2 regions of the Pseudoflavonifractor sp. HCP28S3_F10 genome follow, and region 1 is predicted to be linked to the other one. Evidence: riboswitches for the same ligand, from Rfam matches in the RefSeq annotation. Region 1 holds a riboswitch; the other holds the start of a gene.
The links. Region 1 has a riboswitch for glycine ahead of ACTNBZ_RS00470 (alanine/glycine:cation symporter family protein). Riboswitches for the same ligand answer to the same signal wherever they lie in the genome.

Region 1 (7,339 bases):
TCACCGACGCGCTGGAGGAGAAGGAGCGGGAGGAGTTTGTCCGCCTCAAGGTCATCAAGCGTAAGACCGGCGGATAGATTTTCCACATATCCCGCAAAAAATGTGAGCCCCGGAGGCAGACGCCTCCGGGGCTTTTTCAAGCACTTCAATCAATAGGTATGGTCGCAGATCTCCCGGATCTTGGCCTGCAGGGCCTTCAGGTCCGCGAAGGTCTCGGGCCGGCGGCGGGGATCCCGCAGCAGGGCTGCCGGGTGGAAAAGGGCGGTCATCTGCACGCCTGCCTTCTCGAACCAGACGCCGTGCTCCCGGGTGATCTTGAAGTCCTCCTTGATCAGCTTCATGGCCGCGATGCGGCCCAGACAGACGATGATCTTGGGCCGGATCAGCGCCACCTGGTTGCGCAGGTAGCCGATACACGCCTCCTGCTCTGCCGCCAGCGGGTCCCGGTTCCCGGGAGGCCGGCACTTCACCATATTGCCGATAAACACCCTGGATCGGTCCAGGTCGATCATGGCCAGCATCTCGTCCAGGAATTTACCGCCCCGTCCCACAAAGGGGCGGCCGGTCAAATCCTCCTGCTCTCCCGGTCCCTCGCCGATGAACATGACCTCGGCGTCCCGGGCCCCCTCGCCGAAGACCACGTTGGTCCGCGTCTCGCACAGGGGACATTTCCGGCAGGACATACACTCCTGATAAAGTCCATCCCAATCCTTCATAGCACGCCTCCTCTCTGTATGACATCTGTGCAATATCATACCACAGCCGCTTCCGTTTGGCCAGAGTTCTGTAGACACAGAATGCCCCGCGCCGGAACCGGCACGGGGCATTCTGCAAGAAGAAAGAGGAAAGAGGATATCGAGAAAATGCAAGTTCAGGCATTTTCACTTAAAGGAAGGGAAGCAATTCCCCGCCTTTCGGTGCGATTATATGATAGTTTCCCCCTATCGTCAAGCAAAATCCCGGTTCGATCCGTAGAAAAAATGTTTTCCCATTATCTAGAAATTTTTTACTTTTTTCTTCTGTCCGCGTACTAGCTGTTTTTTATCACGCTTTAGCGTGTTCTAGTAACAGATCCGTCTTTTTCTGTCTGCGCACTCCCCCGTTTTTCCGTACCGCCCCGCTCTTTTATCCCGCTCCGATTCATTAAGTTTTCTCTTATCGTTCTTTTTGACACTTCTATGCATGTACTAGCGCACCGTCACCTTTCTTAAGGATTCATGCGGAATTTATATCAGATGCATGTCTTTAAAAATTCACCTTAAATCGTCATTCAAAAAATAGCGGCGGCGCATATGCGCCGCCGCCTTTGTTCAGGAAAAGCGTTCCTTTTACAGCCCTTTATTTGTGGGTCAGAGGCTGATCCTGGCCCTTGGAAATGCGCACCACTACGCCGGACAGGGCGATCAGTGCGATCAGGTTGGGCAGGGCCATCAGGCCGTTGAACAGGTCGGACAGGTTCCACACCAGGCCCACTTTCAGCGCGGAGCCGATGACGATGCACACCACCACGATGGCGGCGTAGATCTTGACGGCCTTGTTGCCGAAGAGGTACTTGACGTTCTGCTCACCGAAGAAGTACCAACCCACGATGGTGGAGAAGGCAAAGAACAGCAGGCAGATGGCTACGAACATGCTGCCGAAATTGCCGAACACGGTGCTGAAGGCCGCCTGAGCCAGAGAGGCCGCTTCGGGGCTGGCCTCAATATCGTTCATATTCACCACGCCGCTGGTCAGAACCACCAGGGCGGTAATGGTCAGAACGATGAAGGTGTCGATGAACACGCAGACGATGGCGATATGACCCTGATCCTCAGGCTTCGCCACCTTGGCCATGGCGTGGGCATGGGGGGTGGAGCCCATACCAGCCTCATTGGAGAACAGGCCGCGGGCCACACCGAAACGGACCGCCTGCTTCACGGTGATACCGATGGCGCCGCCCAGAACGGCGTTGGGGGTAAAGGCGCCCACAAAGATCTGACGGAACGCCTCGGGGATGTGGCTGCCGTTGGCGATGATCACGATCAGGCCGCCGAGGAGGTACAAAATGGCCATGATGGGGACCACTTTCTCGGTGACGGAGGCAATGCGCTTCACGCCGCCCAGGAAGATGAACGCGGCCACCGCCGCCAGGATCACGCCCATCACGATCTTGGGCACGTGGAAGGCGGTCTCGAAGGAGCTGCTGATGGAGTTGGCCTGGGTCATGTTGCCCATGAAGCCCAGGGCCAGGATGATTGCCACCGAGAAGAAGCCGGCCATGAACTTGCCGAAGCCTCCCTTGAAGGCGGCGCGGATGTAATAGACAGGACCGCCGATGATAGCGCCGCTGTCGTCTCTGGTCTTATATTTCTGGGCCAGGACCGCCTCGGCATAGATGGTGGACATACCGAAGAACGCGGCGATCCACATCCAGAAGATGGCGCCGGGGCCGCCGGACAGGATGGCGGTGGAGCAGCCCACGATATTGCCGGTGCCCACCTGGGCGGCGATGGACGTGGCCGCCGCCTGGAACGAGCTCATGCCGTCCTTGTCTGCCTTTTTGCCGGACAGACTGAAGTTGCCGAACATCTGCTTCCAGCCGGCGCCGAATTTCCGGATCTGGATGAAGCCGAGCCGAATGGTGAAGAGAATACCGGTAGCAACCAGCACATAGAGCAGTACGCTGTTCCACACAAAGTCGCTGGCTTTACCTACAAGGATTGTCAGTTGTTCCATACATTTACCTCCCTTTAACTTCCTCAGAGGGACTCCTCTCAAATGCCGTGCCCGGCGGCACACTTCGCCGGGCTGCCGCCTCAAGAAATGCTCCGCTGCACACCCCCCAATCAAAATAAAAAGCCCGACCGTATTCCGGCCTGGCCCTGTAAATCGCAGCCGGCGGGTTCTCCCCCATATCGGCTGCGCTCCACTCTGTCCTTTTGCCTGAGAGATCGGCGCCTTGCCGGCACCTTACACCTTCGGCCCCCGTCATTGGGATTCTCCAGAGCCCATTCACCGCCGCAATATGTCCTTATACCGTGGACACTTAAACGCATCTATTCTGCTACAGACCAGATGCGGCACATCCTTGTGGCGGGTCCTGTCTATATTCCCTTTTTGCATTATCATCATAACGCATATCAGCCCATTCGTCAAGGAAAATAATTTTGTATTTTCCCCCACAATTTTTGTTCTATACTTGTGGCGCCCCGCATATTTTCCATTTTATAAAAATCCTCATATGTCTTTCATCGGAAGACATATGAGGAGCCAACATCTATCTTTTTCCATATTATTTCGCGTGTAAGATTCATATTCTGTTTTCTTTTTCTTCACAAATTTCGCCGGAATTTTAGAGGAAACTGTGGTATTTTGATTTGTAATCCTTTTTTGCAGGGCGGTGGATGCAAAGGCTGTTTTCCACCGCTCCAAATATCTCCCGGAGGAAACGACGTCATGGATCTTCTCGTTACGGTCAACCGCAGTTATCTCCACCCTCTGGCCGTCATGCTCAAAAGCGTGGCACAGCAGCATCCGGGCCGGTATATCCGGGTCTTTGTGCTCCACCGCTCCCTCGTTCCGGAGGACCTGGACCGGGTAGCCCGGGCGGTGGACGCCCCCGATCTGGAGCTGGTAGGCATCCGGGCGGACGACCGTCTCTTCGCCGGTGCCCCCACCACCGGGCGCTATCCCTGCGAGATATACGACCGCATTTTCGCCGCCCGGTATCTCCCCAAAGACCTGGACCGGGTGCTCTATCTGGACCCGGACCTGGTGGCCATCCGCCCGCTGGACGAGCTGTGGGCCACCCCCATGGGGGATTGCTTCTTCGCCGCGGCCAGCCATGTGAACCGCTCCCTGGAAAAATTCAACGCCCTGCGGCTCCAGTCCCGGACGCCGGGGCCCTATATCAACTCCGGGGTGCTGCTGATGAATTTGGAGCGGCTGCGCCGGGAGCAGGAGCTCCAGCCGGTGCTGGACTATGTGGAGGAGCACCGCTCCGCCCTGCTCCTGCCCGACCAGGACATCATCAGCGCCCTTTACGGCGACCGCATCCATCTGCTGGACCCCATGCGATATAATATGACCGAACGGCTGCTCACATTCTCCCGTTTGACGCCGGGCTCACAAATAGACCTGGACTGGGTGTGCAGCCACACAGCCATCGTCCACTACTGCGGCCGCAACAAGCCCTGGAAACCGGGTTACACCGGCCAGCTGGGGGAGTTTTATGAGGCCTACGACGGTCTGATCCACGCCGAGGCCCTGGAAGAGGAAGCGCCCGGCCCCCAATAGGCGTTATGCTCAGCACGCAAAATCAAAAAACACGCCGCTCAGGTCCCCGTGCTCCAGGGCCGCCGTCAGCCGGGGAAGCAGAGCCCGGGCCTCCGCCGTCAGATAGCGCCGCTGGGGCAGCTGCTCCAGCGCCAGGGCGTCCGCCAGACGGCAGGCCCCCCGCTCCAGCGTTTCCAGCCGCTCCGCCCGCTTCAGGGGCAGCAGCAGCCGGGCCAGCTCCGTCCGGATCTTCTCGTCCACCCACAGGGCAAAGGGGTCCCGCCCGGCCAGCACCAGCCCCAGGGCGTTGACGGCCACCGGCTCCCACAGGTTTACCAGCAGCCCGGTATAGTCGCCGCAGCAGCGTGTCAGCAGGGCGGCGGTCCGTCCCCAGTCGAAGCGGCGCAGCAGGTCCTGCTCCATCCACAGCCGCCGCAGATACTCGTTGACGTAGAGCACCCCCAATCTGTGCTCCGGCACCGGCAGGGAGAGCTGATAGTCGATGTCGCAGGGGATCTGATGGGCCAGCAGCTCCCGGTCGTACCGCCGCCAGAAGGTCCCGATGCTCCCCACCGTATCCTCCAGGGAGCGGCTGCGCAGCCGGGGCATGTTCTCCCGCACCGCCCGGTACAGCGCCCTGCCTCTCTCCATCTCCTCCGCCAGCGCCGCCTGTCCCAGGCGGAAGGCTTCCTCCACGCCCAGCCGCTCCAGCCGTGCCCAGTCCCCGCTCCCGGCGTTTGGATCCAGCCCCAGGGTAAAGCAGATGGACTCCATCAGCTCCCGGGCCGCCCCCTCGGACACCGAGCTGCTCCGCCCCCGGGTATAGCGGGCCGCCTGCCGGGCCAGCAGGGTCCACAGCTCCCGCCGCAGCCCCTCCGGCATGGCTCCGGCCCGGCGCTCCAATTCAGTTCTCATCTTCATCCTCCCAACTTTCCCCGCTGCTCAGCCGCCGGCACAGCTCCTCCAGCGCCGTCCCGCCCAGATAGTCCAGGGAACCCCCGGCCTCCCCGTCATAGAGCCGCCGCATGGCGGCGATGAGCTCATCGTCGGACAGGGCATCCATGCACTGGTTCTTGTACTCGTAAAACAGGTCCTGCAGCCCGGCCAGGGTCTCGGCCCAGCACGCCGGGTCCAGATAAGGGGAATCCCGGAAGGCGGTCATCAGCTTCTCCAGCACTCCCGGGCCGAACTCCACCCGCCGGGTGTCCCGCAGTGCCTGGTCCCGGCGCTCCAGCAGCCCGGCCGCCTCTTCCGCCGTCAGGGGCAGTGTAACGCTCCCCCGCTCCAGCAGCCGCGCCATCGCCTGTTCCCGCCCGTTTTCCAGCGGGCGCAATGCCAAAAGCTCGTCCATCATCATCACCTCACACTGGTTTTATACTGATTTCAAATAAAATGCTTTATTTGAAATCCCGCGTGCTTCGCACGCTGGTGACGCACGTGTCGTGTGGCGGCGTCTCATAAAAACCTGACGCGCTTCGCGCTATAAAAGGCTGTACAGCCTTTTATCAGGTTTTAGTATTACACCGGCGGCGTTTTCAGTGCAAGACTTGACTTTTTCGTCATTTTGTGGTAATATAAGGGCAGAAACCGGGAGCCGGTCCGCATTTTTTACGGACCGGCTCCCGGTCTTTTCGTCTGTTCAGTTGGCGGGGGCCTTCGGCCGGGGCAGATCCACAACAGTGGCCTCATGACCCACGGCGGGGAGGAATTTCTCCCGGAAATCGGCCAGAGCGACCTTGATGGTAGAGGTGGAGAAGCAGGGGTGGCCGCTGATAAAGGCCCCGGAGAGGAGTTCCCGGTCCATCAGCAGGCGGACCTTCCCCTCCCGGTCGTTCATCAGCTCGAAACCGCTGGCCGAACCGGGGGCAGCCCCCAGCAGGGCCTCCATGTGCGCCGGCGTGGCGAAGGACAGCCGGGCGCAGCCCAGCTGGGCGGTCAGGTCCTTGGTCTTGAAGGGCTTGTCTCCCGGCATCATCAGCAGGTAGAAGTCGGTCTGCTGCCGGTTGGTCAGCAGCAGGTTCTTGCACACCGGCACGCCCAGCACCTGTTCTACCGCCAGGCAGTCCTCCATGGTGTCGGCATGGTCGTGATCGCAGCGGGTGTAGGGGATGCCCAGCTCATCCAGCAGGGCATACACCGCCATCTCCCGGGGGTGGCGCTCCTCCGCCGGGGCGGAGGAATAGAGTTCCGGCTTGACGTACACGCTTACACCTCCGCCAGGGCCCTGTCCAGATCCTCCAGGATGTCGTTGATATCCTCGATGCCCACGGAGAAGCGCACCAGGTCGGGGGACACACCGGCGGCCTTCAGCTCCTCGTCGTTCATCTGCCGGTGTGTGGCGGAGGCGGGATGGAGCACGCAGGTCTTGGCGTCGGCCACGTGGGTGGCAATGGAGGCCAGCTCCAGCCCGGCCATAAAGGTCTCAGCCTTGGCCCGGCCACCCTTCACGCCGAAGGAGACCACGCCGCAGGTGCCGTTTGGCATATACTTCTGCGCCATCTCGTAGTACCGGTCGCCGGGAAGGCCGGGGTACTTGACCCAGGCCACCTTCTCATGGCTCTGGAGGAACTTGGCCACGGCCAGGGCGTTCTCACAGTGCCTGGCCATCCGCAGGGGCAAGGTCTCCAGACCCACGTTGAGGAGATAGGCGTTCATGGGCGCGGGGATGGAGCCGAAATCCCGCATGAGCTGGGCGGTGGCCTTGGTGATATAGGCCCCCTCCAGGCCGAAGCGCTCGGTGTAGGTCACACCGTGATAGCTGTCGTCGGGGGTACACAGGCCGGGGAACTTGTCGGGATACTTGGTCCAGTCGAATTTGCCCGAGTCCACGATGGCGCCGCCCACGGCGTTGGCGTGGCCGTCCATGTACTTGGTGGTGGAGTGGGTCACGATGTCCGCGCCGAACTCAAAGGGGCGGCAGTTGATGGGGGTGGGGAAGGTGTTGTCCACGATGAGGGGCACCCCATGGCGGTGGGCGGCGGAGGCGAATTTCTCGATGTCCAGCACGGCCAGGGCGGGATTGGCGATGGTCTCACCGAACACGGCCTTGGTGTTGGGCCGGAAGGCCGCGTCCAGTTCCTCGGCG
Region 2 (7,339 bases), on a different contig from region 1:
GGCGAGGACGTGTTTTACTCGGTGTCCGCCAGGGAAAACCCCATCGCCGTCACCCTGAACGTGGGCGACCGGGTCACCATCTCCCACGAGGTAGCCCCCGACGAGCCGGTCTCCATCCTGTCGGGCACCACCGTCACCCTGGACCGGAAGGCCGCTCCGGCCCCTGCGCCCACTCCCGCCGTCTCCACCCTGCCCGCGGCCTGACGGCCCGGCATCCCTCAAAATACAAGGATCCCCGGTCCGCCGTTTGGCGGACCGGGGATCTTCACGTTGTGGATCAGTATCCGTTGACCAGGGCGTCCAGCACCCTGGCGGCCACGTTTCCGGCTGCGTCGGCGCCGCTGCCGCCCTCCTCCACCAGGACCACAAAGGCGTAGGGCGCGTCCTCATTCCGCAGAAACCCGGTGAACCAGGCGTTGGGGGCCTTGCCGCCGCCCACCTCGCCGGTGCCCGACTTGGCGCACAGATCCATGTTGGGGAAGCGGTGGGCGCCGTAGGTCTCGGTGACATTGCGTGCCATCATATCGGCCAGAGTCTCCGCCGTATCACTGTCGATGAGCCGGCCGGTCTGATGCTTCAGGTACACCGAGCCGGGCAGGCCCAGGGGCGTGACAGTCTTGAGCACCAGCTGAGGCACCGCCGCCTTTCCGCCGTTGGCGATGGCTCCCATCCACACCATCATGGCGCAGGGATTCACCGCGTCGCTGTACTGGCCCACCCCGGCCCAGCCCTGCTGGTTGACACTGGCGCCGCTCAGGTCGAAGCGGCCCGCCGCCGTGGGGATGCCGCTGACCGTATAGCGCCCGGTGAGCCCCGCCTGATCGGCGTATTTCTCCATGGTATCAGCCCCCAGCTCTGCCGCCAGCTGGGCGAACACGCCGTTGCAGGAATTGGCCAGCGCGCCGCAGATGTCCATCTCTCCGTGGGCACGGGGGCAGGTCACCGTGCCGTCCCCCACCTGGGTGGAGCCGGTGCAGGTGAAGTGCCGCTCAAAAAGGTCGGGCAGGTTCTCGATGGCGGCGGTGAGGGTCACCGTCTTGAAGGTGGAGCCGGGCACGAAGCTCCCGGACAGGAAACGGTTGAGGTAGACGCCCTCATACCGCTCGTCCCCCTCCTGAATATCCGGCGGGTCCAGCGGATCGAAGGTGGGGGTGGACACCATGCACAGCACCTCGCCGGTCTTGTAATTGTAGACCCCAACCGCCCCCTTCCGGCCTCCCAAAGCCTCGTAGGCGATGTAGTTATAGCGGGCGTCCAGGGTCAGATAGAGGTCGTTGCCCTCCCCCATGGGGCTGTAAGCTCCGGTGAGCAGATTGTAGCCCGAGAGCTTGTCGGCAAAGGCCACCAGTGCCCCGGTACCGATATTGCCCGCCGGGTCCCCCACCGCGTGGAGGGTGGCCTTGCGGACAGTGGCCCCGTCGTAATAGCGGCGCTCCCCATTCTCATCGGCCCAGGAGAGCACATCTCCGTCCCGGTCCAGCACCCGGCCCACCGAGAGCTGGCCCTTGCTGTTGTAGAGGTGGCGGTTGGCCGCGAAGCCCGCCCACCGTCCGCCGCTGACCACGAAGCGGACGCAGAACAGTCCCAGCCCCAGCAGCAGCGCCAGGGCCAGCAGCAGGCAGACCACCGCCCGTTTTTCGATCTTTTTCATGGCTCCTCCTCCCGGCCCGTATCAAAGTCAAATCCGGGCTTCTCCGCCGGACGGCGGGCCAGCCGCTCTTCGTCCGCCCGCTCCTTCCGCCGGTTGGGCAGCCGGATGGCAAAGCTGGCGTTCTGGCGGGTATCCGTGGCCTTCAGGAAGGCCAGCAGCCCCCAGGAGGACAGCATGGAGGACCCGCCGTTGGACACAAAGGGGAAGGTCACGCCGGTAAGGGGCAGGATGTCCACCGCACCCAGCACGTTGAGGCAGGTCTGGAACACCATCATGGAGGTGGCGGCGCAGGCGGCGATGGTATAGAAGCTGGACCGCCCCGCCCGGCAGCACCGCACCGCAAAGACCGCCAGGGTCAGGATGCAGCACACCGCCAGCACGGCGATGATGAGCCCCCACTCCTCACAGAGCATGCCGAACACCAGGTCGGTGTCGGCGGCGGGCACCCGGTGAAGCCAGCCCCGCCCCGCGCCCACGCCCACCAGGCCGCCGGAGGCGGCCGCCGACATGGTGCGGGTCTGCTGAAAGCCCCCGTCGCTGGCATACTGCCAGGCGTGGCCCCAGGTGGCGAAGCGCCGCAGGATATAGGGCTTGACCGACAGGATGACCAGCACGCCGAACACCGCCGCGCCGCAGATGAGGGCCAGGGTGGCAAAGTCGCCGGAGCGGAGGTAGGCGATGACCAGAAAGGTGATAAAGAAGATGGCCGCCGTGCCGAAGTCGCTCATCAGGGCCAGGCAGCCCATGCACACGCCGGTGAGTAGGATGAAGAGCCCCAGGTTCCGCTTGCGGAAGAGCCGCTCCAGAGTGGCGGCGCCGGCGAAAATATAGCAGATCTTGGCCACCTCGGAGGGCTGGAAGGAGATCCCGCCGATGCTGATCCAGTTGGCCGCGCCGTACTTCACCTGTCCGGCCACCAGGGAGAGCCCCAGCAGGCAGATGGCCCCCGCCGCCATGAGCCAGCGGATTTTCTTGACCCGGTCCAGATCCCGCAGAAAGACCCCCAGCACCAGGAAGAGGATCAGTCCCAGCACCATGGCGGCCAGCTGCTTGAAGAGCGCGTGGGGAGCCGACGAGGCAGTCACTGCCAGAGAGAGGGTGCACAGAAAGAAGGCGATGACCTCCATCTCAAAGCCTACCCGGCGCAACGCCCGCAGGGCAAGAAAGTGGGTCCACATCACCCCGGTGAGACACAGAAAGGAAAGAAGCAGCGGCGCACCGGCCTCCTCCCCCGCCGCCGCGATGAGCTGCATCGCAGTCAGGACCTGGAACACCGTGAGCAGGACCAGCGCTCCCCAGGGCGACGCGGGCCGCTCCACCGCCCGGCGGCGGCGCCGCCAGTCCTCCCGCTCCTCCAGGGACACCGGCAGCAGCACGGTCTCCACCCCGGCCAGACCCAGCACATCGCCGAAGGCCACCGGGGCGCTCCCGTCCACCGGCGTGCCGTTCACCGTCACGCCCCCCTTGGAGTCCAGATCGTACACAGTCCAGCGGTCATCCTCGCCCCGGATGAGGGCGGCGTGCTGCCGGGAGACCACCGGATAATTGAGCACCACGTCGGCCGCCCTGCCCCGGCCCAGAATGTTCTCCCAGTGGGTCAGAGGCTCGCTGGCGCCGTTGGGTAATGTCAGATAGGCCCAGACCTCCGGCATATGAGGCACCTTCAGCAGGGACCGGATGGCCCCCGTCAGGATCATCAGCGCCAATATGGGAAAGAGAAATCGGACGATGGACGTATACCAGGCGGCTGCCACCGGGTACTCCGCCGGCAGTGCCAGGAGCCGGTGCAGAAAAGCCCCGGGCTGAGTCAGAAGCGCCTGCATGGCATCTCCTCCTTATTACAATTTCATCCCGCTGCGCGGATAGGGCCTTCCGTCCCATTCCCGCATTTTGCAGTTCAAGTATAACACAGTTTCAAAATGGCGCAAGCGCAGGTTGTCGGGTATGACTGGAACACCTGTTAAACTTTTCTGATATTTGGCGTTCCGTATTATTCAAAAAAACAAGTTGACTTTTTGGAAAAATGTATTATACTCATGGGTATAAAGAAAAACTCGCAAGTACACCCTGCAATTCATAGAAAAAATCAATATTGCCCGGATGACACAGTCGAGAGAGTGTGATACTTCACCGCCGAAGGGGAAAGCGAGAAAATCTCTCAGGCAAAAGGATCGGCTGCCGACGGAGCTCTGGAAAGCGGACGGTCTTTCCGCCCGCGCCGACGATGCAACTCTGAATTTTATTCAGGGGAAACTTTCAGGTAATGGACAGAGGCGTATAGCATTTCCGCTATGCGCTTTTTTCATGGTTTTTGATGACTGCGGGTATATTTTTTGGCTTTGTGAGTTTATTTTAGGAGGTATGTATCATGGAGAAGAAGACCCCCCTTTATGACTGCCATGTAGCCGCCGGCGGAAAGATCGTCCCCTTTGCCGGCTGGCTGCTGCCCGTGCAGTACAGCGGCGTGGTGGCCGAGCATATGGCGGTGCGCACCGCCTGCGGTCTGTTTGACGTCTCCCACATGGGCGAGCTGGTCCTGCGCGGCAAGGACGCCCTGAAGAACCTGAACAACCTGCTGACCAACGACTATACCGACCTCCAGTCCGGCTATGCCCGGTACAGCCTGATGTGCTACGAGACCGGCGGCGTGGTGGATGACCTCATCGTCTACAAGTGCTCCGACGAGGCTTACCTCATCGTGGTCAACGCCGCCAATTGCGAGAAGGACGCCAACTGGATCTCCGAGCACCTGTCCGGCGACTGCACCATGGAAAACATCTCCGATTCCGTCGCCCAGGTGGCCCTCCAGGGTCCCAAGGCCGAGGCCGTTCTCTCCAAGCTCTCTGGCACCATTCCCTCCGGCAACTACACCTTCATCGCCGAGGGCAATGTGGACGGCATCAAGGCCATTGTCTCCCGCACCGGCTACACCGGCGAGGACGGCTTTGAGATTTACTGCGCCAGCGCCGACGCCCCCGCCCTGTGGAACAAGCTGCTGGAGGCCGGCAAGGACGAGGGCCTCATCCCCTGCGGTCTGGGCGCCCGCGATACCCTGCGCCTGGAAGCCGGCATGCCCCTCTACGGCCACGAGCTCTCCGCCGAGATCAACCCCTACGAGGCCGTTCTCGGCATCTTCGTCAAGATGGATAAGCCCGACTTCATCGGCAAGGCCGCGCTGGAGAAGGCCCGTCCCGTCTCCCGCCGCAAGGTGGGCCTGAAGGTCACCGGCCGGGGCATCATCCGCGAGCACTGCGACGTGTACGCCGGCGATGAGAAGGTTGGCTTTGTCTCCTCCGGCACCCACTGCCCCTACCTGGGCCAGGCCGTCGCCATGGCCATGGTCCCCGTGGAGTACAAGGAGCCCGGCACCAAGCTGCTGGTGGACGTGCGCGGCCGCAAGGTGGAGTGTGAGGTCATCAAGACTCCCTTCTACAAGCGCGCCCAGTGATCCCTTTTCTCTGAGCATGATACCTTTCTGACCGGACCAGATCATCCAATTATCCAAATGATCCAACCATCCAAACTATCCCAATATCCAAAACAATACATAAAAGGAGACATTATTATGAACTTCCCCTCTGATCTGCTGTACGCCAAGTCCCACGAGTGGGTCCGCAAGGACGGCGACACCTATGTCATCGGCCTGTCCGATTTCGCTCAGGACGAGCTGGGCGATATCGTCTTTGTCAACCTGCCCCAGGAGGGCGACTCCGTCTCCGTGGGCGAGGCTTTTTCCGACGTGGAGTCCGTCAAGGCCGTGTCTGACGTGCTCTCCCCTGTCTCCGGCACCGTGGTGGCCGTCAATGAGGAACTGATGGACGATCCCGCCAAGGTCAATGCCGACCCCTACGGCGCCTGGTTCGTCAAGGTGGAGAACGTGACCGAGGAGGAGGAGCTGCTGGACGCCGCCGCCTATGAGGCCCACTGCGCTGCCGAGAAGGAGTAAGATACATGTCGAGCTATCTGTGTTCTACCCCCGAAGAGCGTCAGGAGATGCTCTCCGAGCTGGGTATGAAATCCATGGATGACCTCTACGCGGACGTTCCCCGGGAGGTCATGATCCAGGGGCCCCTGGACCTGCCCAATCCCAAGTCCGAGCTGGAGATCCGCCGGACCATGGAGTCCCTGGCCGATCAGAACGTGCGCTTCCGCACCATCCTGCGGGGCGCCGGCGCCGAGCGGCACTACATCCCCGCCGCCGTCACCCGCATCACCAGCAACGAGATCCTGGTCACGGCCTATACCCCCTATCAGGCCGAGGTGAGCCAGGGCATCCTCCAGTCCATCTTTGAGTATCAGACCATGATCTGCGAGCTCACCGGCATGGACGTGTCCAACGCCTCCGTGTACGACGGCGGCACCGCCGCCGCCGAGGCCGCCGCCATGTGCCGCGACCGCAAGCGCACCAAGGTCCTGGTCTCCGAGACCGCCCATCCTGACGCTGTGGCCGTTATCAAGACCTACTGCTACGGCTCCAACACCGAGGTGGTCATGGTTCCCGCCAAGGACGGCGTCACCGATCTGGACGCCCTGAAGTCCCTGCTGGCGGACGACTCCGCCTGCTTCTACGTCCAGCAGCCCAACTTCTACGGCATGCTGGAGGACGGCGACGCCCTGGGCGAGGCCGTTCACGCCGCTGGCGCCAAGTACATTATGGGTGTCAACCCCGCCACCCTGGGCCTGCTCAAGACCCCCCGGGAGTACGGCGCCGATGTGGCCGTTGGCGAGGCCCAGCCCCTCGGCATGCCCCTGTCCTGGGGCGGCCCCTACCTGGGCTTCATGGCCTGCACCAGCGCCATGATGCGCAAGCTGCCCGGCCGTATCGTAGGCGAGACCACCGATGACAAGGGCGAGCGGGCTTTTGTTCTCACCATGCAGGCCCGTGAGCAGCACATCCGCCGGGAGAAGGCCAGCTCCAACATCTGCTCCAACCAGGCCCTCTGCGCCCTGACCGCTTCGGTCTATCTGGCCGAGATGGGCCCCGCCGGTCTGGCCGAGGTGAGCCAGCAGTGCTACGACAAGGCCCACTATCTGGCCAGCGAGCTGTGCAGGATCGACGGCGTTGAACTGGTCCACAAGGGCGAGTTCTTCCACGAGTTCGTCACCACCCTGCCCGATGCCGGCCGCGTCCTCAACGTGCTGGAGGTCAACGGCATCCTGGGCGGCCTGCCCGTCAAGGACGGCGTGCTGTGGTGTGTCACCGAGTTCTGCACCAAGGCCGACCTGGACGAGGCTGTGGCCATCATCAAGGAGGCGTACGGAGAATGAAACTGATTTTTGAGCTCAGCCGCCCCGGCCGCGGCAATAAGGTCCTGGTCCCTCACGTCTCCCCTACCCTGGACCCGGAGGCCGATTCCGTACCTGTTCTGGAGATCCCCGCCGCGTTCCGGCGCAAGAGCGCGCCCCGGCTGCCCGAGGTCAGTGAGAACGACCTCTCCCGGCACTATAACGCTCTGGCCCGCCGCTCCTTCGGCGTGTGCGACGGCTTCTATCCTCTGGGCTCCTGTACCATGAAGTACAATCCCAAGATCAACGAGGTCATCGCCAGCTTCTTCAAATTCACCGACATCCATCCTCTGCAGCCCAAGCATACCGCCGCCGGCTGCGAGACGGTGTATGCCCTGGCTGAGAAGTATCTCTGCGGCATCACCGGCATGGACGCCATGACCTTCCAGCCCGCCGCCGGCG

Region 2: linked by a shared signal. The riboswitch ahead of gcvT (glycine cleavage system aminomethyltransferase GcvT) and the one ahead of ACTNBZ_RS00470 (alanine/glycine:cation symporter family protein) in region 1 are both predicted to bind glycine.

Annotation. Positions count from the first base shown of each region.
Region 1 covers NZ_JBQHUB010000001.1:90,494-97,832, reverse strand. The annotation lists gene ACTNBZ_RS00480 (V-type ATP synthase subunit D) at 1-77, shown strand, start outside; gene ACTNBZ_RS00475 (uracil-DNA glycosylase) at 150-716, opposite strand; gene ACTNBZ_RS00470 (alanine/glycine:cation symporter family protein) at 1,339-2,715, opposite strand; glycine riboswitch at 2,901-2,994, opposite strand; gene ACTNBZ_RS00465 (glycosyltransferase family 8 protein) at 3,436-4,275, shown strand; gene ACTNBZ_RS00460 (DUF6179 domain-containing protein) at 4,285-5,169, opposite strand; gene ACTNBZ_RS00455 (DUF6323 family protein) at 5,159-5,605, opposite strand; gene ACTNBZ_RS00450 (prolyl-tRNA synthetase associated domain-containing protein) at 5,894-6,457, opposite strand; gene ACTNBZ_RS00445 (O-acetylhomoserine aminocarboxypropyltransferase/cysteine synthase family protein) at 6,460-7,339, opposite strand, start outside.
Region 2 covers NZ_JBQHUB010000005.1:89,341-96,679, forward strand. The annotation lists gene ACTNBZ_RS04075 (CvpA family protein) at 1-204, shown strand, start outside; gene ACTNBZ_RS04080 (penicillin-binding transpeptidase domain-containing protein) at 278-1,651, opposite strand; gene ACTNBZ_RS04085 (FtsW/RodA/SpoVE family cell cycle protein) at 1,648-3,474, opposite strand; glycine riboswitch at 3,752-3,835, shown strand; gene gcvT (glycine cleavage system aminomethyltransferase GcvT) at 4,020-5,099, shown strand; gene gcvH (glycine cleavage system protein GcvH) at 5,217-5,597, shown strand; gene gcvPA (aminomethyl-transferring glycine dehydrogenase subunit GcvPA) at 5,603-6,919, shown strand; gene gcvPB (aminomethyl-transferring glycine dehydrogenase subunit GcvPB) at 6,916-7,339, shown strand, end outside.